Regions from separate parts of the Pseudomonas sp. TE21435 genome, predicted to be linked through region 3. Evidence: riboswitches for the same ligand, from Rfam matches in the RefSeq annotation. Region 3 holds a riboswitch; each other region holds the start of a gene.
What was found. Region 3 has a riboswitch for cobalamin ahead of ACZ9C1_RS03705 (ABC transporter substrate-binding protein). Riboswitches for the same ligand answer to the same signal wherever they lie in the genome.

Region 1: another riboswitch for cobalamin. It lies ahead of ACZ9C1_RS08730 (TonB-dependent receptor); the one in region 3 lies ahead of ACZ9C1_RS03705 (ABC transporter substrate-binding protein).
Region 2: another riboswitch for cobalamin. It lies ahead of ACZ9C1_RS07425 (CbtB domain-containing protein); the one in region 3 lies ahead of ACZ9C1_RS03705 (ABC transporter substrate-binding protein).

The regions. Positions count from the first base shown of each region.
Region 1 is NZ_JBWBQZ010000001.1:1,958,175-1,965,637, reverse strand. Features, by position in the region: gene ACZ9C1_RS08750 (HvfB family MNIO-type RiPP peptide maturase) at 1-345, shown strand, start outside; gene ACZ9C1_RS08745 (HvfC family RiPP maturation protein) at 350-1,060, shown strand; gene ACZ9C1_RS08740 (NAD(P)/FAD-dependent oxidoreductase) at 1,079-2,284, opposite strand; gene ACZ9C1_RS08735 (GlxA family transcriptional regulator) at 2,416-3,471, opposite strand; gene ACZ9C1_RS08730 (TonB-dependent receptor) at 3,610-5,727, opposite strand; cobalamin riboswitch at 5,835-6,039, opposite strand; gene ACZ9C1_RS08725 (PaaI family thioesterase) at 6,228-6,725, shown strand; gene ACZ9C1_RS08720 (hypothetical protein) at 6,726-7,148, opposite strand; gene ACZ9C1_RS08715 (N-acetyltransferase family protein) at 7,325-7,463, shown strand, end outside.
Region 2 is NZ_JBWBQZ010000001.1:1,651,461-1,658,923, forward strand. Features, by position in the region: gene cobN (cobaltochelatase subunit CobN) at 1-965, opposite strand, end outside; gene cobW (cobalamin biosynthesis protein CobW) at 969-2,036, opposite strand; cobalamin riboswitch at 2,138-2,334, opposite strand; cobalamin riboswitch at 2,396-2,618, shown strand; gene ACZ9C1_RS07425 (CbtB domain-containing protein) at 2,719-2,904, shown strand; gene ACZ9C1_RS07430 (CbtA family protein) at 2,915-3,604, shown strand; gene ACZ9C1_RS07435 (cobalamin biosynthesis protein) at 3,604-4,014, shown strand; gene cobM (precorrin-4 C(11)-methyltransferase) at 4,043-4,795, shown strand; gene ACZ9C1_RS07445 (DUF1272 domain-containing protein) at 4,860-5,102, shown strand; gene ACZ9C1_RS07450 (response regulator transcription factor) at 5,289-5,903, shown strand; gene ACZ9C1_RS07455 (transporter substrate-binding domain-containing protein) at 5,907-7,463, shown strand, end outside.
Region 3 is NZ_JBWBQZ010000001.1:808,852-816,314, forward strand. Features, by position in the region: gene ACZ9C1_RS03690 (hypothetical protein) at 34-354, shown strand; gene ACZ9C1_RS03695 (ABC transporter ATP-binding protein) at 466-1,251, opposite strand; gene ACZ9C1_RS03700 (FecCD family ABC transporter permease) at 1,248-2,264, opposite strand; gene ACZ9C1_RS03705 (ABC transporter substrate-binding protein) at 2,261-3,274, opposite strand; cobalamin riboswitch at 3,384-3,581, opposite strand; gene ACZ9C1_RS03710 (acetyltransferase domain-containing protein) at 3,609-4,760, opposite strand; gene ACZ9C1_RS03715 (PDR/VanB family oxidoreductase) at 4,944-5,918, opposite strand; gene ACZ9C1_RS03720 (aromatic ring-hydroxylating oxygenase subunit alpha) at 5,982-7,103, opposite strand; gene ACZ9C1_RS03725 (BCCT family transporter) at 7,209-7,463, opposite strand, start outside.

The sequences.
Region 1 (7,463 bases), 1.1 Mb from region 3:
GCCGTGCTCGACGAGGCCGACTGCGACCTGCTGCTGGACGTCAACAACGTCTTCGTCAACGCCTGCAACCACCGTTACGACGCCCGGGCCTTCCTCGCCGGCCTTCCCCGCGAGCGGGTGGTGGGCATGCATGTGGCCGGTCACTATGACGAAGCGCCGGACCTGAAGGTCGACACCCACGGCGCGCCGGTCAAGGAGGATGTCTGGGCCTTGTTCGCCGACGCCTGCGAGCGCTTCGGCGCGCAACCCACCGTGCTCGAGCGCGACTTCAACTACCCGCCGCTGGCCGACTTGCTGGCCGAGACGGCACGCATTCGCGATGTGCAGCGCGCCCATGGAGCGTAAGACCATGACCGAAACCCTGCGCAACCAGCAGTTCACCCTGGCCCGCCACCTGCGCGACCCGGTCGGCAACCCGCCGCCGCCCGGTATCGAGGCGCGGCGCCTGAAGGTCTACCGCGAATTGTTCTATGGCGCCATCGAAGGGCTGTTGGCCGGCAGTTTTCCGGTGATGCGCCGGACCCTAGGCGATGAGCACTGGCATGCGCGGGTGCGTGACTTCTACGCCCATTACCGTAGCCAGACGCCGCTGTTTACCGAAGTAGCCGAAGCCTTCATCGACTACCTGCAGGGCGTCGCGCCGGACGCTCCCTGGCAGCTGGAGCTGGCGCACTACGAATGGATCGAAGCGCAGCTGTACCTGAGCGACGCCGAGGATCCGCCGCACGACCCGGACGGCGACCTGCTGGCCGGCGAGCCGCTGCTGTCGTGCGTGGCCCGGGTGCTGGCCTACCGCTGGCCGGTGGAGCGCATCGGTCCCGAGTATCAACCCGACGAGGCGCCGGAGCAGCCCACCTTGTTGCTGGTGTACCGCGACGCCGACCTGCAGGTACGCTTCGCCCGGTTGGCGCCTTTGGCCTGGCAGCTGCTGGTGGGCTTGCCCGGTACCGGGCGCGAGCGCTTGCGGGCGCTGGGGGATCAGCACCTGCAGCAGGGGCTGCAGATGCTGCGACAGTTGCGTGAGCAGGGCATCATCGTCGGTATTCGAGATGCCCTGTAGGCGCGCGCAGATGTACCGTCAGGCCACCGGGATCAACGGATCGGCGGCCGCCAGCGCTGCCGCGCGGTCCGCTGCCGGCGGATAGATCCATACCGAATTGATCTGCTGCTTGAGCTGCTTGGCCTCGGCCTTGTCCGTCGGCGGCGAGACGGTGCGCTCCCAGCCTTCGGTGTACACCGCGCCCCAGGCGCCGAGGTCCAGGCAGGTGACGTATTTGGGCTGGCTGTAGGTCATCGGTGCCACGCCGATCAGCTCGGCGGCGGCATTGTTGCCGGCGTAGCGACCCAGCGGAATGGCATGCTGACAGGACATCACTGCGAAGTTGCCAACCTCGTCGCAGGCGGCGTAGGCCACATCGCCCGCGGCATACACCGACGAGTTACCGATGACCTTGAGGTGGCCGTCCACATGCAGGCGACCTTGTCGGTCGCGTTCACCGCTGATCTGCTCGGTCAGCGTGTTGGCCTTGAAGCCCACGGTCCAGATCACCGTGTTGGCGGCAATGCGTTCGCCGTTGTCGAGCAGCACGCCGTCGCCATCCACCGACGCCACCGTGGCGCCACAGACCCACTCGATCCCCAGCGCCGCCGATGCCTGTTCGATGGCCGGGCGGATGCCGTCGCCCAAGGCGGCGCCGATCTTCGCGCCGCGGTCGACCACGACGATGCGCGGCTTGACCTTGTCGCCAAGGATCGCCCGCAGCCGGCTGGGCAGCTCGGTGGCGGTCTCGATGCCGGTGAAGCCGCCACCGGCCACCACCACGGTGTTGCGCGCCGGGCTGTCTGGGCGGGCGGCCAGGGACTTGAGGTGTTCCTCCAGGCGGGTGGCCGAGTCGATCTTGTCGACATCGAAGGCGTGCTGGTCGAAGCCTGCCAGCGCCGGGCGGTTGAGCAGGCTGCCGCAGGCCATGATCAGGCGGTCGTAACCCAGCTTGGCCTCGATACCACCCGCTTGACGATAGGCCACCTCCTGGCTGGCCTGGTCGATGTGGTAGGCCGTGCCTTTGACGAAGCGCACGTTGACCGCGTCGAACACCGCCTGCAAGGGGGCGGCCATGGTGTGCACGTCCGGCTCGTAGAAGCGCGGGCGGATGTGTAGTTCAGCCTGGGGGGCGAGCACGGTGATCAGCACGTCGTCGCGTTTGTGCAGGTCGAGCAGGCGGGCGGCGCCGAGGGCGCTCCACAGCCCGGCGAAGCCTGCGCCAATGATCAGGATCTGTTTCATGAGGGGCTCCTGGATGCCGCGATTATCGATGTTGTCGCTGCGGCAGTGGAAAAAGGGTACGCCTTGTGGGTGAGCCTGGATTGCGGCCCGACAAGCGTGGTGCAGATGCTAAGCGCCCCCTCGGTTTGCCCCTAGGCCAAAGAACCCTGGATTTCGGCCAGCGGCACGCTGCGGGCGAAGCGCGCCCGATAGTCCCGCGGGGTCACCGCCAGGTGACGCTGGAACGCCAGGCGCATGCGCTCCTCGCTGCCGAACCCGCACTGGCGGGCGACCTGCTCGATATGCTGGTCGGAGTTTTCCAGCAAGCGGCGCGCCGCCTCCAGGCGGAACACCTCGATGGCCTTGGCCGGGGTGCGCCCGGTCTTGTGCTTGTACACCCGAGTGAAGTTGCGCAGGCTCATGCGCGCCTGTTCGGCCAGCCGCTCGACCGTCAGGCGCGGGTCGCCCAGGTGCTCGCTGAGCCATAGGTGCAGGGTCTCGAAGGCGTCGCTGTCCTCGCCCTGGGCCTTGAGCAGTTCGCTGAACTGCGCCTGGCCGCCGGGGCGCTTGAGGAATACCACCAATTCACGGGCCACCTGCATGGCCACCTCGCGGCCGCAGTCGGCCTCGACCAGGGCCAGCGCCAGGTCGATGCCGGCGCTGACGCCAGCCGAAGTCCACACCTGATCCTGCTGCACGAAGATCGATTCGGCATCCACCTCGATGGCCGGGAAGCGTCGGTGCAGGGCATCGCACATCGCCCAGTGGGTGGCGGCCCGGCGGCCATCGAGCAGGCCGGCGGCGGCCAGCAGGAAGGTGCCGCTGCATACCGAAGCGGTACGTCGGGCGCGTTGGGCGGCCTTGGCCAGCCAAGCGACCAGTTCGGCGTGATCAGGGAGGGTGCGGACGATCTCCGGGGCTCCGGGCACGACCAGCGTGTCGAAGGGCTCGTGCAGCCAGGGCGCCAGTGGCTCGGTGGCGACGGCCAGGCCTTCAGCGGTGGGGACCAGGCCCCCTTCGAGGCTGGCGGTGACCACCCGGTAGCCGGGTAGGCCGCGCGCAGCACGGGCCTTGGTCGCGGCCCAGAACACCGTCTGCGCGCCGCTGAGGTCGAGCAGGCCCATCTGCGGGTAGGCGAGGAACAGCAAGGTGCGCGGCTGGTCAAGCGCGTGCACGGGCGCTGCGGGAATCTGCGGGATGTCGGTCATGGCGCGCTGCTTGTGGACGGGGCGTAGGCCCTAGTCGAGCAGTTGGCGCGATGATGTTCAAGCACGACGCGATGGCCGTCAGACCTGGGCTCTTGTGGGAGCGGGGCAAGCCCGCTCTCACGCTGTTACCTGGCCGATCTAGAAGCTGTAGTCCACCGTGGCGAAATACGAGCGCGGCGCGCCCAGCAGCCACTGTTCGCCGCTGTAGCTCGACTGGGCGTACTCGCGATCGAACAGGTTGTTCACCTGCAGGCCCAGGCGCACGTCGGGCAGCACCTGCCAGCCGATGTTGGCATCGACCACGGTGTAGCCCGGCACGCGTTGGTCATTGGCGGCGCTGGTATAGCGGGCGTCTACGTAGCGCAGGCCAATACCGGTGTCGACGCTTTGCCCGAAGCCTTTGCTCAGCCACAGGTTGGCGGTTCGACGTGGGACGTCCTGCGGGTGGTTGCCAGACCGGTCGTAGGAAACGCCTCGGCTGAGTTGAGTGAAATCATCGTACTTGGCGCGCACCAAGGCTGCGTTGCCCGACAGTTGCCATTGATTGCCCAGAGCCAGCTCCAGGCTTGCCTCCAGGCCATCGGAGGTCTGTTGGCCTGCCTGCTGGCTGCGCTTGGAGACCACGTCGTACACCGGCAGCTTCTTCTTGACGATGTGGTAGGCCGCCAACGTCCATTCGCCGCGTCCGTCCCAGAACCGTTGCTTGAGGCCGAATTCGGTCTGCTTGGCTTCGGTCAGTTCAAGGCGTTGCTCCGGGCGCAGGGTCAGCAGGTCACCGACACCATCCTCGCTGGTGGAGTACTGGCCGTACACCGACAGATCGTCAGTCAGCGCGTACACCAGGCCGGCGCGCCAGTTGCCGCCACGCAGGCTCTGGTCTTCGCGAGTGTCCTTCACCAGGTCGTTGCGGTCGATGTGGTTCTGGTCGCGGCGTATGCCGGTGACCAGCGACAGGCGCTCGGTCAGTTGCGTGCGGTTTTCGGCGAACAGCGAGAAGGTGCTGGTTTTCGACAGCGTCTGCGGGCGCGTCGGATCGGCACTGTGGAACCCGCCGGGTGCCGGCCGCCAAGGGTCGAGCGAGTCGGTGTAGCCATCTTCGTAGGGCGAGTTGCTGTCAATGTTGAAGCGGATCTTGTTGTACTCGGCGCCCACCACGGTCTTGCTGGCCAGGCCGAACAGCGAGTGATCGAAGGTGAAGCTCTGGCGGTCGCCGATCTGCTCCTGGTTGTGCTTGATCTCCAGGAAACTGCCGCGCTGGATCACACCGGCATCCCAGGCGTATTCCTCGGCATTGCGCCAGTGGCGACGGCTCTTGATGTAGTACAGCTGGTTGCTGGCGCTGATGCTGTCGCTGATGTTCCAGTCGCTGGTCAGCCGTGTCCACTCATCGTGGTAGCGCTGTTCGTCATTGCTGACGTTGTAGTTCTTGTTGCGCACGCTGCTGCGCAGATGGCCGTCGATCAGCGACGTGCCGTAGTAGTTGGCAGGTTGCGCGTCGCCGCGTTCGTGGGACAAGGTGAAACTCAGGTCGTCACTGGCATCGAAGCGCAGCGCGCCGGAAAACGCCAGGCTGCGCGAATCGGTGCGGTCGACCCAGCCGTTGCCCGCCTGCTGGTTCAGGGTGGCGCGGTAGCTCAGGCGCTCGCTCAGGCTGCCGCCGCTGTCCAGCCCCAGTTGCTGGCGGTCCCAGGAGCCATAGCCCAGGCGCAGGTGGTTGCGGATATCACCGCTGAAGGGCTTTTTCGGAATCACGTTGACCGTTGCCCCGGTGGCGCCTTCGCCATACAGCACCGAGGCAGGCCCACGGATCACATCGATACGCTCGACCATCCAGGGATCGACCGGGTAGGTGAGGGTGCCGGCACCGGCGTACAGGCGCGACCCGTCGAACAGGGTCATCACCGAACTCTGGCCCGTGAAACCGCGCGCCGACAAGCCGGTGCCGCCATCGCCAGGGGTACCGATGAAGGTGATGCCCGGCGAGCGGGTCACGGCATCCTGCACCGTGGTGTTGTTGCGCTGCTGAATCTGCGCGGCGGTGATGCTGCTGGTGCTCGCCGGGGTTTCCAGGGCACTGAGGTTCAGGCGTGAACCGGCCTGGGTGGGGGTGGCCAGGTCGACGGTCTGCGGGTCGCGGCTGTCGGTGATCGCCGTGGAGGGCAGGGTGAGCGCAGGGCTGGGCTGCTCGTCGGCCAGCGCCGGCAGGGACACGGCCAGGCAGGCCGCCAGGGTGTGAAGCTTGTTGATACGGGACATGTCGTTCCACTGCTGCAGGAAAGAATGGATCCCGGTGGAAAACACGCAACGGCGAAGCGCGCGCAGGCGCGCACGCGAATACCGGCCTGCGCCCGCCCACCGCGGGTTGCCAAGTGAAGCCTCAGGCCGGTCTCCGGGCTTGCGAGGGGCATGAAACCTTCACCTTCCCATGCGTGTGCACAGTGGTCTGTCGAAGGGTTCGCTCGCTTACCGTTGCGGGGGCAGCGCCGGACTTGTCGTGGTATCGACTCACCGGCTTCCCGTTTCACCTTGCGCGCGGCGGCGCAGGGCACCTGAAACTGGCGCGCATCTGACCACCGAACGGGCAGGGAGTCAATCGTCTGGATGGGTGGGCTGAGTGTGGCTGAATCGCGGTTCAGAGCGGTTACCGTCAGGCCAGCGTTGTCTGCGGGCAGGCCTCGTGCATTGGCGCAGGCCGCGCAGGGCGCTACCATCGGTAGCCAGCCTCCTTATCCAACACCAACAAGCCAAGGACGCGTATGACCGAGCAAGCCCTGTCCCTGCAACAACTCGCCGCCCCCGAAGGCATCTGCTACGGCTGCGGCTGTTCCCACCCCAGCGGCCTGCATGTGCAGAGCCACTGGGACGCCGACGGCATCCACCTGTGGTGCCGGCATACCCCCGACCCGACCTTCACCGGCTGGCCCGGCCTGGTCTACGGTGGCCTGCTGGCCATGCTGGTCGACTGCCACTCCAACTGGACCGCCATGGCCTGTCACTACCGTGCCGAAGGCCGCGAACCTGGCAGCCTGCCGCGTATCGACTGCGTCACCGGCCAGCTTGGCCTGACCTACCTCAAGCCCACGCCCATGGGCGTCGAACTGCTGCTCAAGGCCCGGGTCGAGGGTGAGCTGGGGCGCAAGACCCGGGTGATCTGCGAGGTCTGGGCCAGGGATGTACTGACGGTCACCGCCGATTCGGTATTTGTGCGGGTCGACACCGAGAAGCTCAAGCGCCAGGCGCACCAGCAAGGTTGATCAGGTATGGGCTGCGACATCGAAGTCCCAGCTTTCGATGTCGAAACCAGCATTATCCAGTTCTACGGGGAACTCGAACCGGCCGGTCAACGAACGTTTTTCATAGTCAATCGTATGAAGTTCGAATGTTCCGGCCTCGATTGCCTTGATCGTATGGCCGAAGTAGCCAAACTCGATGAGGATGTGAGGCTTTTCATCCTGATCTTCATTACTGAGAAGATAGTCGCCAGGTTGGGGGCACCAGTAGCCGGTCAGCTTCAGCCAAAGTTGCGCTTGGTCTGGTTTTACGTCGCTGACTGCTTCGATAGCAAAACCAAATCCTTCATCGAACCAATCTTGTCGATACACTTTCAGAGCGTTGGCCGAGGTGCTGTTCTGGCCATAGATTGTGATGCCGATTTCCTGAGCTGCTTCGGTGGTCATGTTCATACTCCAATAGGGTGCGAGAGTGACAACTGAAGATGGAATTCCAGCGCAGGAGTGTCTACTGGCAAAAATGCCAGTTCAGGGCCAAGCGGTTTCACTTTTGAGGCTGATGGACAGGGGAGGGTAAGGCTGGCATTGTCAAACGTGACCCGGCTGCCCGACAGGATGTTGCCATGCCCTACCAGATTCGCCCGGCCCGTGACGAAGACTGCGTGGCCCTGAGCCTTGTCGGCCAGGCGACCTTCGCCCTGGCCAGCCCGCCCGATAGCGCGGTCAGCGCCCAGCAACACTACATCGCCTACCATCTCCAGC
Region 2 (7,463 bases), 840 kb from region 3:
TCCAGCTCGGGCAAGGCGATGTGCATCGCCAGGTCGCGGGCGCCGAGGCCCTGCTCGCTTTGCTCCCAGCCGGGCTGGTTGTCCTGGGCGCAGATCGCCTGCAACACCGGCACGTCGCGACGCAGCGGGCGCAGATTGGGCTGTTCGGGGCTGGACAGGGCAAAACCTGTGGTGTTGATCACCACCTCGGCCTGCACTTCGTCGAGCCAGGCCTCGACCTGGTCCAGGCACGCGCGTTCCTTGAGGCTGGCCACGGCGATCGGTAAGGGATTCAAGCCGCAAGCCTGCAGGCGCTGGCAGAACACATCGATGAAGGCGGTGTTGGCTGCCTGCAGGTGGGAGCGATAAAACAGCAGCGGCGCCACTGGATACTCCGGATGCCATTCGGCGTACCAGTCCTCGAGCCGTGCGCTGGCCTTGGCCGGGTGGTAGACCACCGTGCGCGGCAAAGGCTGCGGCTCGTCCCAGGGGTAGGCGCGCCCCAGCCACTGGCTGGCCAGGCAGTTGAACAGGTTCAGTGCATTGGCCTTGCCACCCTGGCGCAGGAAATGCCAGAGGCGCTCGGCCTGTTCACCGCCCACCGTGCCCAGTCCGGTCAGCTCCGGGTCGGGACGGTCGTCGCCGGGTACCAGGATCAGCTGTACGCCACGGGCCGCCAACTCGACCAGTTGTTCGACACCATAGCGCCAGTAACCGACACCGCCATGCAGCGACACCAGGATCACCTTGGCATGGCGCAGCACCTGGTCGACATACAGGTCGACCGAGGCATGGTTCTGCACCTGCATCGGGTTGGCCAGGCGCACGCTGGGGAAATCCGCCGGCAACTGCTCGGCGGTTTCGGCAAGCAGCGCCAGGTGTGAATCACCGCTGCAGAGGATCACCAGTTCGGCGGGGGTCTGGCCGAGGTCGGCGATGCTGTCGTCCGGCACAAAGCCGCCGGGCTGGGTCCGCAGCAGGTGCATGGGTCAGGCGCCCAGGGCCTGGCGCAGGCGCGCTTCCAGCTGGGTCGCGTCCAGGTCCTGGCCGATCAGCACCAGGCGGGTGATCCGTGGCTCCTCGCTGCGCCATGCACGGTCGAAATGCTTGTCGAAGCGGGTGCCCACGCCCTGGATCAGCAGGCGCATCGGCTTGCCGGGAATGGCGGCGAAGCCCTTGGCGCGCAGGATGCCGAACTCGGTAACCAGTTGCGTCAAGGCATCGAGCAGCAGGCTTTCGTCAGCCTCGGGCAGGTCGATGGAGATCGAGTCGAAGGCGTCGTGGTCATGGTCGTCATGGTCATCGCCGTCGTGATGGCTGTCGTGGTGGGTGCGGCGGCCGTCGATATGCGCCTCGGACTCGGCGCCCACGCCCAGCAGCACCTCCAGTGGCAGGCGGCCGCTGCTGGCCTCGATCACCTTGACCGCCGGCGGCAGTTCCTCGGCCACTTCGGCACGGACCTTGGCCAGGCCCTCGGCATCGATCAGGTCGGCCTTGTTCAGTACCACCAGGTCGGCGCTGGCCAGTTGGTCGGCGAACAGTTCGTGCAGCGGCGACTCATGGTCGAGATTAGGGTCGAGCTTGCGCTGGGCATCGACCTGGTCCGGGTAGGCGGCAAAGGTACCGGCGGCCACGGCCGGGCTGTCGACCACGGTGATCACCGCGTCGACCGTGCAGGCGTTGCGGATTTCCGGCCACTGGAAGGCCTGTACCAGCGGCTTGGGCAAGGCCAGGCCGCTGGTTTCGATAAGGATATGGTCGAGGTCGCCGCGGCGCGCCACCAGCTCGCGCATCACCGGGAAGAACTCCTCCTGCACGGTGCAGCACAGGCAGCCATTGGCCAACTCGTAGACGCGGCCATTGGCCTCTTCCTCGGAGCAGCCGATGCTGCATTGCTTGAGGATCTCGCCATCGATGCCCAGCTCGCCGAACTCGTTGACGATCACCGCGATGCGGCGGCCCTGGGCGTTGTCGAGCATATGGCGCAGCAAGGTGGTCTTGCCCGAGCCGAGGAAGCCGGTAACGATGGTGACGGGGAGCTTGGCCAGTGTTTTCATGTCGCGATGCCCTTGGCAGCAATGGCGCGGGCATGCAGGACGACAGCCACGGCCCGTGTCGGCCTGGCTGTTTCGCCACCGGATCACCCCGCCCGGTTGAAAGTCGAAAACGTTGCGAGGCAGGTCTCCTGGCTTGCACCGCCGGCCATCAAAGCCGGTGGGATGGCGCCTTCCCGCGCGTGCGCAGTGGCTGTGCCGAACCCTTCAGTGCCTACAGTTGCGGGGGCAGCCGCGGCTTGTACCGCGTTCCCGTCTTAGCCCGGGCCAGCGCCCGGGAACCTCGAACCGGCAAGGCTACGCAGTGCCTGCCTGGCGGTCAACCGCCGCGGCGATTGACGCAGGCCCGGCCCCGTGATTTGCTAGCGCATTGCGTTCAGGTGCCCCCAACGGGGGTGAAACGGGAAACCGGTGCGTCGCGCCTCCTTGAAGAGGGCGACAAGGCCGGTGCTGCCCCCGCAACGGTAAGCGAGAGAAGCGTCCAGACCACTGTGCCCATCGTGCGGCATGGGAAGGTGGCGCTTGATCGATGGAGCCCCGCTCCACCTCGCCAGCCCGGAGACCGGCCTGACATGCTTGCAGAACACCCCGCGGTGGGCGGGCGCTGTCGTATCACCTGGGCCAGCCGTGCCCGGGGGCGTCGCGCCTGCCCGTTGCCACAACAAAAGCAGCAGAGGAACGCGTCATGCCCATCACCCACGCCAAACCCAGTATCGCCACCCCCGTCAGTCTCAGCCAGCGCCTGATCGTCGCGGTCGGCGCCAGCCTGCTGGGCCTGTGCCTGGTGTACTTCGCCGGTTTCTCGCACATCGAGGCGGTGCACAACGCCGCCCACGACACCCGCCACAGCGCCGCCTTCCCTTGCCACTGAGTACACCCGCATGATCACGCGCATCGCCCGTACCGCGGGTTTCAGCGGCCTGCTCGCCGCCCTGCTGCTGACCCTCCTGCAAAGCTTCTGGGTCGCCCCGTTGATTCTCCAGGCGGAAACCTATGAAACCGCCGCCCCCGCCGCTGAACATCATGAACATGGCGAGGCCGCCGCGCCTCATGAGCACAGCGCCGAGGCCTGGGCACCCGAAGATGGCTGGCAGCGTATCCTGTCCACCACCGGCGGCAACCTGGTGGTCGCCGTCGGCTTCGCCCTGATCCTCGCCGCGCTGTACAGCCTCCGCGCCCCGGGCCGCGTGGCCACCGGCGCACTGTGGGGCCTGGCGGGCTTCGCCGTGTTCTGCCTGGCGCCGACCCTGGGCCTGCCACCGGAACTGCCAGGAACAGCGGCCGCCGACCTCGGCCAGCGCCAGACCTGGTGGATCGGCACCGCCGCCGCCACCGCCGCCGGCCTGGCGTTGCTGGTGTTCGCCCAGCACTGGCTGTTCAAGGTGCTCGGCGTCGCCCTGCTGGTGATCCCGCACCTGATCGGCGCGCCACAGCCAGCGGTTCATGAAAGCCTGGCCCCCGAGGCGCTGGAGACCCAGTTCAAGATCGCTTCGTGGCTGACCAACGCCGCGTTCTGGTTGGCCCTGGGCCTGCTCAGCGCCTGGTTGTTCCGCCGCTCCAGCCAGCACTGATGCGCGACCTTGCTCCCCAGCCGGCGTTGTATGCCGGCTTTGGTTGCCGCCGTGGCTGTCCGGTCGAGACGCTCGCGGTGCTGCTGCGCCAGACCCTGACCAACCACGCCCTGCCCCTGTCGGCGCTGAAGGCAATCGCCAGCATCGAACCCAAGGCGCGCGAGCCCGGCCTGCTGGCACTGGCCGAGCGGCTCGGGTTGCCGTTCATCTGCTTCGACAGCAGCCACTTGTCGACCTTCGAAGCGCTGCTCAGTCAGCGCTCGACAACGGTGTACGCCCAGACCGGCTGCTGGGGCGTCGCCGAAAGCGCAGCCCTGGCCCTGGCCGGCCGTACCGGCGTTGCGCCGCGCCTGCATGTGCCAAGGCAAAGGCTCGGCGGCGCTACCCTGGCCCTGGCCATCGGCGGATAATCCGCCTCTTTACCTGCAAGGAACCTCCATGACGGTCTATTTCATCGGTGCCGGCCCCGGCGATCCCGAGCTGATCACGGTCAAGGGCCAGCGCCTTGTCCGACAGTGCCCGGTAATCATCTACGCAGGCTCGCTGGTACCTGCTGCAGTGCTCGAGGGGCATCAGGCGCACACCGTCATCAACAGCGCCGAGCTGCACCTGGAGCAGATCATCGAGGCCATGCGCCAGGCCCATGCCAACGGCCAGGACGTGGCCCGCGTGCACAGCGGCGACCCTAGCCTGTACGGCGCCATCGGCGAACAGATCCGCCACCTGCGTGAGTCGGGCATCGATTACCAGATCATCCCCGGAGTCACCGCCACTGCCGCCAGCGCCGCGCTGCTGGGTTGCGAGCTGACACTGCCGGACGTGGCGCAGACGGTGATCCTCACCCGCTACGGCGACAACTCGCCGATGCCCGCCGGTGAACAGCTGGCCGATCTGGCCCGCCATGGCAGCACCCTGGCCATCCACCTGGGTGTACGCCACCTGCCGCGTATCGTCGAGCAACTGCTGCCCCACTATGGCGCCGACTGCCCCATTGCCGTGGTCCATCGTGCCACCTGGCCAGACCAGGATTGGGTCAAGGGCACCCTGGCGGACATCGTCGAGCGCCTGGCAGCCAAGGGCTTCCGGCGTACCGCGCTGATCCTCGTCGGTCATGTCCTGGGCGATGCCCCGTTCGCCGACTCGGCCCTGTACCGCGCCGGTCACGCCCATCTCTACCGCCCCGGCCCGTGAAGCGATTGCCGAGTGAGCGTGGGCGGCGCACACTGGGCCTTCCAACTGGATGGAAACCCTGCCCATGCTCGACCTGCGCCCCAACTGCGAATGCTGTGACACCGACCTCCCTCCCGAAAGTCCGGATGCGCTGATCTGTTCGTTCGAGTGCACCTTCTGTCGTGCCTGTAACGAGCGGCATTTCCATGACCGCTGCCCGAACTGCGGCGGCCAACTGGTGATGCGCCCCACTCGTGTGGGCAAGGTACTGGGCAACAACCCCGCCTCCACCCAGCGAGTGCTCAAGCCGCACGCCCCCTGCGGCTGAGCGCTTGGACCCAAACCTTGTTTGTAGGAATTTTCTACAGCTTGTTGCGGGATTTTCAACACACCTATACTCGCCTATTACCAAGGGTCCTGAATGTCCGTAAGGTGCGCGCTGCCCAGCAAGTCCGCGGCCCGCGCCTGAAATGCAACGCAGGAAGCGGGCTGCACTTTGACAGGAGTGACCTGAATGACATCCGTGCTGTTGGTCGATGACCACCACATTGTGCGACTCGCCGTACGCATGCTGCTTGAACGCGAACGCTTCACCGTCGTGGGTGAAACCGGCAAAGGCAAAGAGGCCGCCCGCCTGGCCGAGCAGACCAGGGCCGATGTGGTTATCCTCGACATCGGCCTGCCCGACCTCGACGGCATGGAAGTGATCAAGCGCCTCAAGCTGATCGACCCGCCCCCACGGATCATGGCCCTGACCGGCCAGCCCGCCGACCTCTACGTGCGCCGCTGCATGGACGCCGGCATCTCGGCCTTCGTCAACAAGGACGAGGACCTCGATGCCCTGGTCTTCGCCCTCAAAGCCCTGGTCAAGGGTTACTCGACCTTTCCGCAGATGGCGGTCAACAGCAATACCCTGGAAAGCGAGACCGAGCGCCTGGCACTGCTTTCCAACCGTGAAATGGAAGTACTGCGCCGGCTCAGCGCCGGCCAGAGCAACAAACTGATCGGCGAGCAGATGAACCTCAGCGCCAAGACCATCAGCACCTACCGCGGCCGGATCATGGAAAAGCTCAAGGTCGAGTCACTGGTGGAAATGGTCGACCTGGCCAAACGCAACAACGTGGCCTGAATCATGATCAAGGGCGCCCTGCTGTGCCTGCTGCTGGCCACGCTGACGTCTTTGCCCGTACAGGGTGAGCCGCACAGCGAAACTCGCCATCTGCTGGCCCGCGCCCTGAGCGCGGCGCCTCCCTTGACGCTGGCGGCAACCGACCGACAGTGGCTTGCTGAGCGCGGAGGCCTGGTACTGGGCAGCTCGCGCCCCGACTATCCCCCCTTCGACATCAACAACAGCCAGTCCGACTACGAGGGCCTGAGCGCGGACTACGCCGGCCTGATCAGCGAGCAGTTGGGCGTGCCGGTCAAAGTGCGTCGCTATCCAAGCCGCGAGCAGGCCCTGGATGCGCTGCGCGCTGGCGAAATCGATCTGCTGGGCAGTTCCAACGCTTTCGAGGCCAACGATGCACAACTGGCTCTCAGCCTGCCCTATGCCGATGACCTGCCAGTTATCGTATCGCGCAAGGACCAGCCCCTGCGCGACGGTGACGACCTGGCCGGCCTGCGCCTGGCCATGGTGGATCATTACCTGCCCATGCAGGCGGTGCGACGCCTCTATCCCGGCGTCCAGCTGAACCTCTATCGCTCGACCCTCGCAGGGGTCGCCGCCGTGGCCCTGGGTCAGGCCGACGCCTACCTGGGTGACGCCATCAGTACCGACTATGCCATTGCCAAAGGTTTCCAGGAAACGGTCAAGGTCGATCATTTCGTCAAGGCCCCGGCCAGCAGCTTCGCCTTTGCCCTGACCCAGGACAACCAGCGCCTGCTGCAACTGGTCGACCTGGCCCTGGGGCGCATCGCCGACAGCGAACGACTGAACATCCTGCGCCGCTGGGCTGGCGGCGGCACCAGCCTGCTGCTTGACCGTCGCCTCGATGCCCTGACCCAGGAGGAGCGCGACTGGATCGCGAAACACCGGCAGATCACGGTGATGATCAACACCACCCTGGCGCCCCTGAGCTTCACCGACGCCCAGCAGCAACCACGGGGTATCGCCCTGAACCTGCTGGAGCGTATCGGCCTGAGCACCGGCCTGCGTTTCAAGGTGGTCGAGTCGGAGTCGTTCGAGGACATGATCGAGCAGGTCGCCCAGGGCAAGGCGGACATGATCGGCGCCATCGGTTACGGCGAGCACCGCGCCCAACGCCTGCGCTACACCCGCCCCTACATGATCAGCCCGCGGGTTCTGGTGGTCCGCCAGGATGCAGCGCCCCTCGATCCGCAGCAACCGCTGCGAGGACTACGGGTGGCCTTGCTGAGGGGATCGCCCTTGCGCGAAGGCCTCGAACGGCAGTACGGCGACCTGCGGACCGTCGAGGTGGAGAACCCCCTGCAGCTGATGGAGGCCGTGGCCAACGGCGATGCCGATGTCGCCCTTGGCTCGCACATCAATGCCAGCTATTTCATCAACCAGGTGTTCAAGCACCGCCTGCGCATTGCCGGCCTGCACGGTGACGAGCCGGCCCTGGCGACCTTCGCCGCAGGCCCCGCGCAGCCGCAATTGCAGGCAATCCTCGACAAGGCCTTGCTAAGCATCCCACCCGACGAGCTGGAGCAACGGGTCAATCGATGG
Region 3 (7,463 bases):
GTCTCCTTCCACCCCATCACAAGGAGATCACGCATGCCCGAGCTTGCGTTGTACAAGGTGAAACTGCTGGACGAATTCGAGGCTCGCGAGGACGACTGGAGCTTCGGCCACTTCGAGCGCCGGCTGACCCAGGTCAAGCCCGCCGCCAACTATCAGGACGCCAAGGGCATCATCAAGGCCGCTCACCTGGCGAACAACTGGCCGAATACGGTAAAGCGCTACCTGCTGAGCAACTACCGCGCCCACGGTAATGTCAGCAGCGAGCTGACCGAAACCTTCATGCAGGTACTGGCCAGCCTGACGCCGCAGGAGATGAAGGCCTGGAAGCTGCCGCAGGTAAACCAATCGGCCTGATCGCCACCAAGTCGACTCCCACGGGATGGCGCATGGCCTCAGGCTGGCGCGGTCGGTGTGGGAGCCGGCTTGCCGGCGATGCGCCGCGTGAGCGGCGCTTTCCATGCCGACTCAGGCACGAAACCGCAGCACCCGCGCCCCATCATACGGATCGACCAGGTAGTGCCCCCGCACCCCAAACGTCCCCAACAACCGCTCCGGCGTCAACACCGCCTCCGGCTTGCCTAGCGCAACCAACCGCCCTTGATCGAGCACGGCCAGCCGGTCGCAAGTCAGTGCCTGGTTGAGATCATGCAGCGCCACCAGCGTCGTCACCGGCAGCGCCTGCACCTGGCGTAGCAAGCCGAGCTGGTGCTGGATATCGAGATGGTTGGTCGGCTCGTCCAGCAACAGCACCTGCGGCCGTTGCGCCAGCGCCCGGGCGATGTGCACGCGCTGGCGTTCGCCGCCAGACAGTTCGCCCCATAGCCGTCGGCGCAGGTGGCTGGCGTCGGCGTCGGCCAGCGCCTGTTCGACGATGGCGCGGTCATCGTTGCCGAACGGTGCCAGGGCCGAGAGCCAGGGCGTTCGGCCCAGGGCGACGGCGTCGTACACGCTGATGGCGTCCAGGGTGTCGGCCTGTTGCTCGACCAGGGCCAGGCGTTGGGCGATATGCCGGCGCGGCATGCGCTCCAGCGCTTCACCGAGCAGGCGCACGTTGCCACTGCTGGGCGTGCGCAGGCCGGCGAGCAGCTTGAGCAGGGTGGACTTGCCCGAGCCGTTGGGGCCGACCACGCCGAGGGTTTCGCCAAGCATCACGCTCAGGTCGACCCCCTGCAGCACATCGCGCCCGCCCAAGCGCAGGCCGAGCCCTTGGCAGGTGAGCGGCGCGTCGGCGATGGTGGTCATCACGCTCATGGGCGCCCCCGGCGGCTGATCAGGATCAGCGCGAACACCGGTGCGCCGATCAAGGCCGTGACCACTCCCACCGGGATCACCTGGCCGGCGATCAGGGTGCGCGAGAGGATGTCGGCGATAATCAGGAACAGCGCACCGCCCAGGGCACTGGCCGGCAGCAGGCGGCTATGCCCGGGGCCGAGCAGCAGGCGCAAGGCGTGGGGGATGACCAGGCCGACGAAGCCGATGGCGCCGACGATGGACACCATCACCGCGGTGACCAGCGCCGCGCAACTGATCAGCAGCAGCTGTGTACGGCGCACCGGTACGCCCAGCGAGGCCGCCGAGTCGGCACCGAAGGTAAAGGCGTCCAGTGCCCGGCGTTGCCACAGGCATATCGCGAGGCCGAACAGAGCGACCGGCACCGCCAGCCACACCGACGGCCAGCGCACGCCGCTGAGGTTGCCCAACAGCCAGAACAGGATGCCGCGGGCCTGCTCGGCGGTGGCCGACTTGGTGATGAGAAAGGCGGTGAGCGCGTTGAACAGCTGCGAGCCGGCGATGCCGGCGAGGATCACCTGGGCGTTGTCATGGCGGCTGCCACTGGCGCGCGACAGCAGCAGCACCAGGGCGAATGCCGCCAGCGCGCCGATGAAGGCGCCTGCCGACAGCGACAGCACCGCGCCGCCCAGGCCGAACAACCCCACCGCCACCGCACCGGTCGAGGCACCGGCCGACAGGCCCAGCAGATACGGTTCGGCCAGCGGGTTGCGCAGCAGCGCCTGGAGGATCACCCCGCAGGTCGCCAGCCCCGCGCCACAAGCGGCGGCGACCAGGGTGCGCGGCAGGCGGTAGTTCCAGACGATGCCGGCGTCGATCGGGTCGACGGCATGGCCGGCCTGCCACAGCTGGTTGGCCAGCACCTGCCAGATCGCCTCGGCGCCGACTCGGGTCTCGCCGATGGCAATCCCGGCAAGCATGGCCAGGCACAGGGCGAGCAAGGCAAAGAGGCTGATGGGCAGCAGGCGGTTCATGACTGGGGTGCTTTACCGCTGGCGAAGGCGCTGGACAGCACGTCCAGGCCGCGGAACAGGCGGATGCCGGCCTGCATGGCGTCGGCATCGAGGACGATGATGCGGCCGTGCTTGACCGCGTCCATATTGCGCGTGACCGGGTCGCTGCGCAGGAAGTCGAGTTTTTTCTGGTAGTCGTCGGCCGGGTAGCGACGGCGGTCCATGCGCGCGACGATCAGCCAGGTGGGGTTGGCCCTGGCCAGGGTCTCCCAGCCCACGGTAGGCCATTCTTCGCTGGATTCGACCACGTTGCGCACGCCGAGGGTCTGCAGCATGTAGTCGGCCACGCCCTGGCGGCCGGCGACATAGGGGTCGGTCTTGAGGTCGGCGCTGGAAAACCAGAACAGCGCGCTGGTGTGCGCCAGGTCCTGGCCGGCCAGGCGCTGCCTGGCCTGTTCCAGCTGGCCCTGGAGCTCGGCATTCAGGCGCGCGCCACGTTCCTGCACGTCGAAGATCTCGGCCAGCTGGCTGACGCTCTTGTAGATGCTCTGCACCTTGAACGGCTGCAGGCGGGTGCCGTCGGCGCCCACCAGGTTGTCCTTGCCCTCGCAGTCCGAGGGCAGCAGGTAGGTGGGGATGCCCAGCTCCTGGAACTGCTCGCGGGTGCCGACCGCGCCCTGGGCGCCGATCATCCACTCGAACTGCGCCGTTACCAGTTGCGGACGTTTGCCGACCACCGCCTCGAAGCTCGGTTCGTTGTCGGCCAGACGCGGGACCTTGTCGTTCTGCGTCTTGAATTCCGGCAGCACGTTGTTGAACCACAGCGAGGTGCCCGCCAGCCGCTCACCGAGGCCCAGGGCATAGAGCAGCTCGGTGCCGGCCTGGCCGACGGTCACCGCCCGTTGCGGGGCCTGGGTGAAGGTCTGCGGCATGCCGCAGTTGTCGACGGTCAGCGGGTACTGGGTGGCGCTGGCGTGGGCCAGGCCCGACAGGGACAGGCCGGCGAGGAGGGCGGCGAGGCGGTGCGGCATGGTGGGGCGATCTCCTGGGTGGTGCACGGAATGGCCCACGGACAGGCATCGCCCGGCAGCCTGCGCAAGCACGCGGCCAGGGCGGATGACCATCCCGGACACCCCGCCGGTTGGTGAATGCGTGCCGGCAGGTCTCCTGACTGGTGCGTCCAGGCCGGCGCCAGCCTTCCCGGGTCGGCAGACCCAGTGGCATCGATGGCGCAGGCTCGGCACCTACAGTTGCGGGGGCAGTTCCCTTTGGATCGCCAGTGGCGAGCCCGGGATTCCCTTTTGATTCCGTGTGGAAACCGGCGGGCGGCATGGTAGACCATCGGGCTGTCGGGTGAAAACGCTTTTACAGGTACTTGAGCCAGGCGATATCGCGCCGTCGCGCTTTCAGCCGGGCGAACCAGCGCACCGGCAGGTACAGGACAAGTGGCAGCAGCACGGCGGTCAGCCATACCGCCCCGATGCCATCGAAACCGAAATAGCGGCCCTGGTTCAGGCCAAACAGTGCCACGCAGGCCACGTACAGCAGCTTGAGCGCATACAGGTGCAGCAGGTAGAAGAACATCGGCGCTGCGCCAAACACCGCAAGCGGGCCGATCCAGCGGGCGTCGCCGGCACGCTCGAAGCCGCGCAGCAGGAGCAGGCCGACGCCAAGGGTCAGGGCCAGGAACAGCAGCGACGGTGGGTATTTGGTGATATTGAAGAAGCTCATCAGCGTCTGCCCGACGCGGGCGTAGAGGCTCCAGGGGGCTTCGCCGTAGCCATTGAGCAGGCGCAGCGCGACGAACCCAAGCAGCAGGCCCGCGCCGGCCCATAGCAGACGCTGCTGGCGCTTGCCGGCGTCGCTGCCCCGGGCAAACCACGGCCCGAGCCCATAACCCAGGGCGATCACGCCGATCCACGGCAACAGCGGGTAGGACGTGCGCAGGCGCAGATGTTCGCCTACCTCCAGCCAACTGCGCTCATGCAGGATCGCCCATGGCACATGCAGCGCCGATTCCGGCCTGAAGTGCAGGCCATCGAGCAGGTTGTGACCGGCGACGATCAGCGCGCCGAGGGCGAGCAGCGCCGGGCGCGGCAGCCACACCAGCAGTGACAGGGCGAGCATGCTCAGGCCGATGGCCCAGATCACCTGCAGGTAGATCACGCTCGGAGGCAACTGGAAGGTCCAGGCGAAGTTGACCAGGGTGAATTCCAGCACCACCAGGAACAGACCGCGCTTGAACAGGAACACCGAGACATCGCCACGGCCCTGGTGCTTTTCGCCATACAACCAGGCCGATAGCCCGGTAAGCAGCACGAACACCGGCGCGCAGAGGTGCGCCAGGGTGCGGCTGGCGAACAGGCTGGGTTCGGTGGCGTCGATGGTCATCGGGTCGCTGACCTGGCGGTGCAGGAAGAACGTTTCGCGCACGTGATCCAGCAGCATGAACAGGATCACCAGGCCACGCAGGGCGTCGATGCTTTGCAGGCGTTGGGGGAGTTGGGGGCTGGCCATTGAAAAAAGTCGCAAACAGTGGAAGTAAAATGTTATCTCATAACAATTTTTCAATCCACTGGCCTGCATTTACATCGAGGCGCCTGACGCCATCGCGGCACGCTCGCTCCAGCTCATGCGCTATTCCTGGAGCGGGCCTGCGCCGCGATGGTATCGTTCGCCCCGTTGGGACGCGATCTGGCTTCAGAGATCCAGCACCAACCGCGCCGAGCGCGCCCGCGACACGCACAGCATCATGCTCTGCTGCGCGGCCTTTTCCTCGTCGCTGAGGTATTGGTCGAAATGCTCGGCCTCGCCTTCGAGGATCGCCGTCTCGCAGGTGCCGCACACGCCTTCGCGGCACAGGCACTCGACCTTCGCGGCCTTGGACTTCTCGATGGCCTGCAGGATGGTCATGCCTGCCTCGACTGCCAGCTCGGTGCCTGAACGGGCCAGCACCACCGTGAAGGCCGCACCTGTGGCCGGCGCGGCGGCGGCGAACTGTTCCCAGTGCACCCGCGATTCGGCGATGCCAGCGGCGGCGGCGGTGGCGATCACCGCGTCGATCAGCGGCTTGGGCCCGCACACATAGAGGTGGGCGTCATCGGCCAGGCCCGCGCACAGCGCGGCGAGGTCGAGCTTGCGGTCCAGGCTGTCGATGTAGAACCGCGTGTTGCCGGCATGCGGGCCTTGTTCCAGGTCGCCCTGGAAGGCGCCGTGTTCCGGGGCGCGGAAGGCGTAGTGCAGCTCGTAGGGGGTGGCGCCCCCTTCCAGCTCGTGCAACTGCGCCAGGAACGGGGTAATGCCGATGCCGCCGGCGATCAGCACATGGCGCCCGGCATCGGCGTCCAGGGCGAACAGGTTGTTGGGGGTGGAGATGGTCAGCTCGCTGCCCACCGCTACCTGGTTGTGCATGAACGCCGAACCGCCCTTGGACTGCTCCTCGAGCCGCACGCCGATCTGGTAGCTGTGCAACTGGCGCGGGTCGCTCATCAGCGAGTAGGCATTGCTGAACTGGCTGCCGCAGGCGGATTGCATCTGCACGATCACGTGGCTGCCACCGCTGAAGGCGGGCAGGGCGGCGCCGTCGGCGCGGGCCAGGGTGAAGCGCTTGATCTGCGGCGTGGCCTGTTCCACACCGGTCACGCGCACCTTGAACATCTCGTATTGCTTGGCCATGGCGTACCTCGACAACAAAGCCCCGCGCCAGGCCCTGGCGCGGGGCGGGGAGCTGGCGTGTGTTCAGTCGTCCAGGTGGGCGACCGCGATCAGGTTGTGGAAGTGGGCGATGCCGTGCTCGCTGACGCCGCTGCGCTGGGCGTCGACCATGATCCGGCCCTGGCCACGGTAGCCGCGGGACTTCAGGCCTTTCTGCACGCTCTCGACCAGGCGCAGGTCCTCGGGGCGGAACACTTCGCGGTACCAGTCGATCAGCTTGTGCTGCTCTTCGCTGAGCTCCTTGTTGAGGAAGTAGATGTCGTAGTGCTGCAGGGTGGTCTCGGCATCGACCGGGAACTCGTAGATCACGGTCATGAAGTTGGCCCCTGGCGGTACGTTGAACATGGTGCACGGCCAGGCCCAGAAGCCGGCGAAGGACGGGTCTTTCACCGACTCGTCGAAGGTGAATGACTGCTCCGACGGTTTGGCCAGGCCATATTGCAGGGTCCAGTTGCCGTGCAGGCTGTGGCTGTACTGGCCGACGTCCACCGAATCGGAGAAGCCAGGGTGGGCCGGGGCGCAGTGGTAGCACTCCAGGTAGTTGTCGACGATGGATTTCCAGTTGGCCGGAGTGTCGCTGACGAAGCGCGCGGCCAGGTGCAGGTCGTCGATCACCGCGCAGGCTTCGCGCATGCGCTTCTGCATGCCCGGCAGCTGGTCTTCGACGGAGCCTGCGTCGTTGTCCATGTTGATGAAGATGAAACCGGCGTATTCCTCCACGCGCAGCTGCACCAGGGTGGAATTGCCTTTGTCGAAGTTGGCCACGTTCTCGCAGTTGCGCGCATGGGCCAGCTCGCCGTCGAGCTTGAAGGTCCAGGCGTGATACGGGCAGGTGATCACATTCTTGGCCTTGCCGCTGCCTTCGAGCAGTTGGTGGCCACGGTGCGGGCAGACGTTGTAGAAGGCCCGCAGCACGTCGTCGCGGCCACGCACGACGATGATGCTCTCGCCGATCACCTGGCGGGTGATGTAGGCGTTCTTCTCGGCGACTTCGCTGCGGTGGCCGACGCAGATCCAGCTGCGGGCGAAGATCGCTTCCTTCTCGTGTTCGAACACGGCGGCCTGGGTGTAGAACTTGGCCGGGAGGGTGAAGGCCTCCTCGGGGTTGGCGCAGAAGTCGGCGGGCAGGCGTTTGAAATCGTTCATGGCTCTATCTCGGTTCTTATTGGTTAACGCGTATCTGATGGTTAACAATCTGGGCAAAAAAATTTGCCAGAACGGGGGCGGGCAAGCCCGCTCCCAGGTTGTATTTCAGTGCACTACGGCAGCGCTACGCGGCGCATGCGGCTGCGGTTCCTCACCCGCCAGGCGGGTGGCCTCTTCCTCGATGCGGTAGGCCGGCACCTGGCCGTAATCGGCCACCAGCCACTTGAAGAACCCGTAGATCTTCACCAGCAGGATCAGCATGAACGGGATCGCGGTAAGCACCACGGCGGTCTTCATGGTCGACAGCGAGGCCTTGGCGAACAGCATGGCCAGTGGCACCAGGGTCAGCACCACGCACCA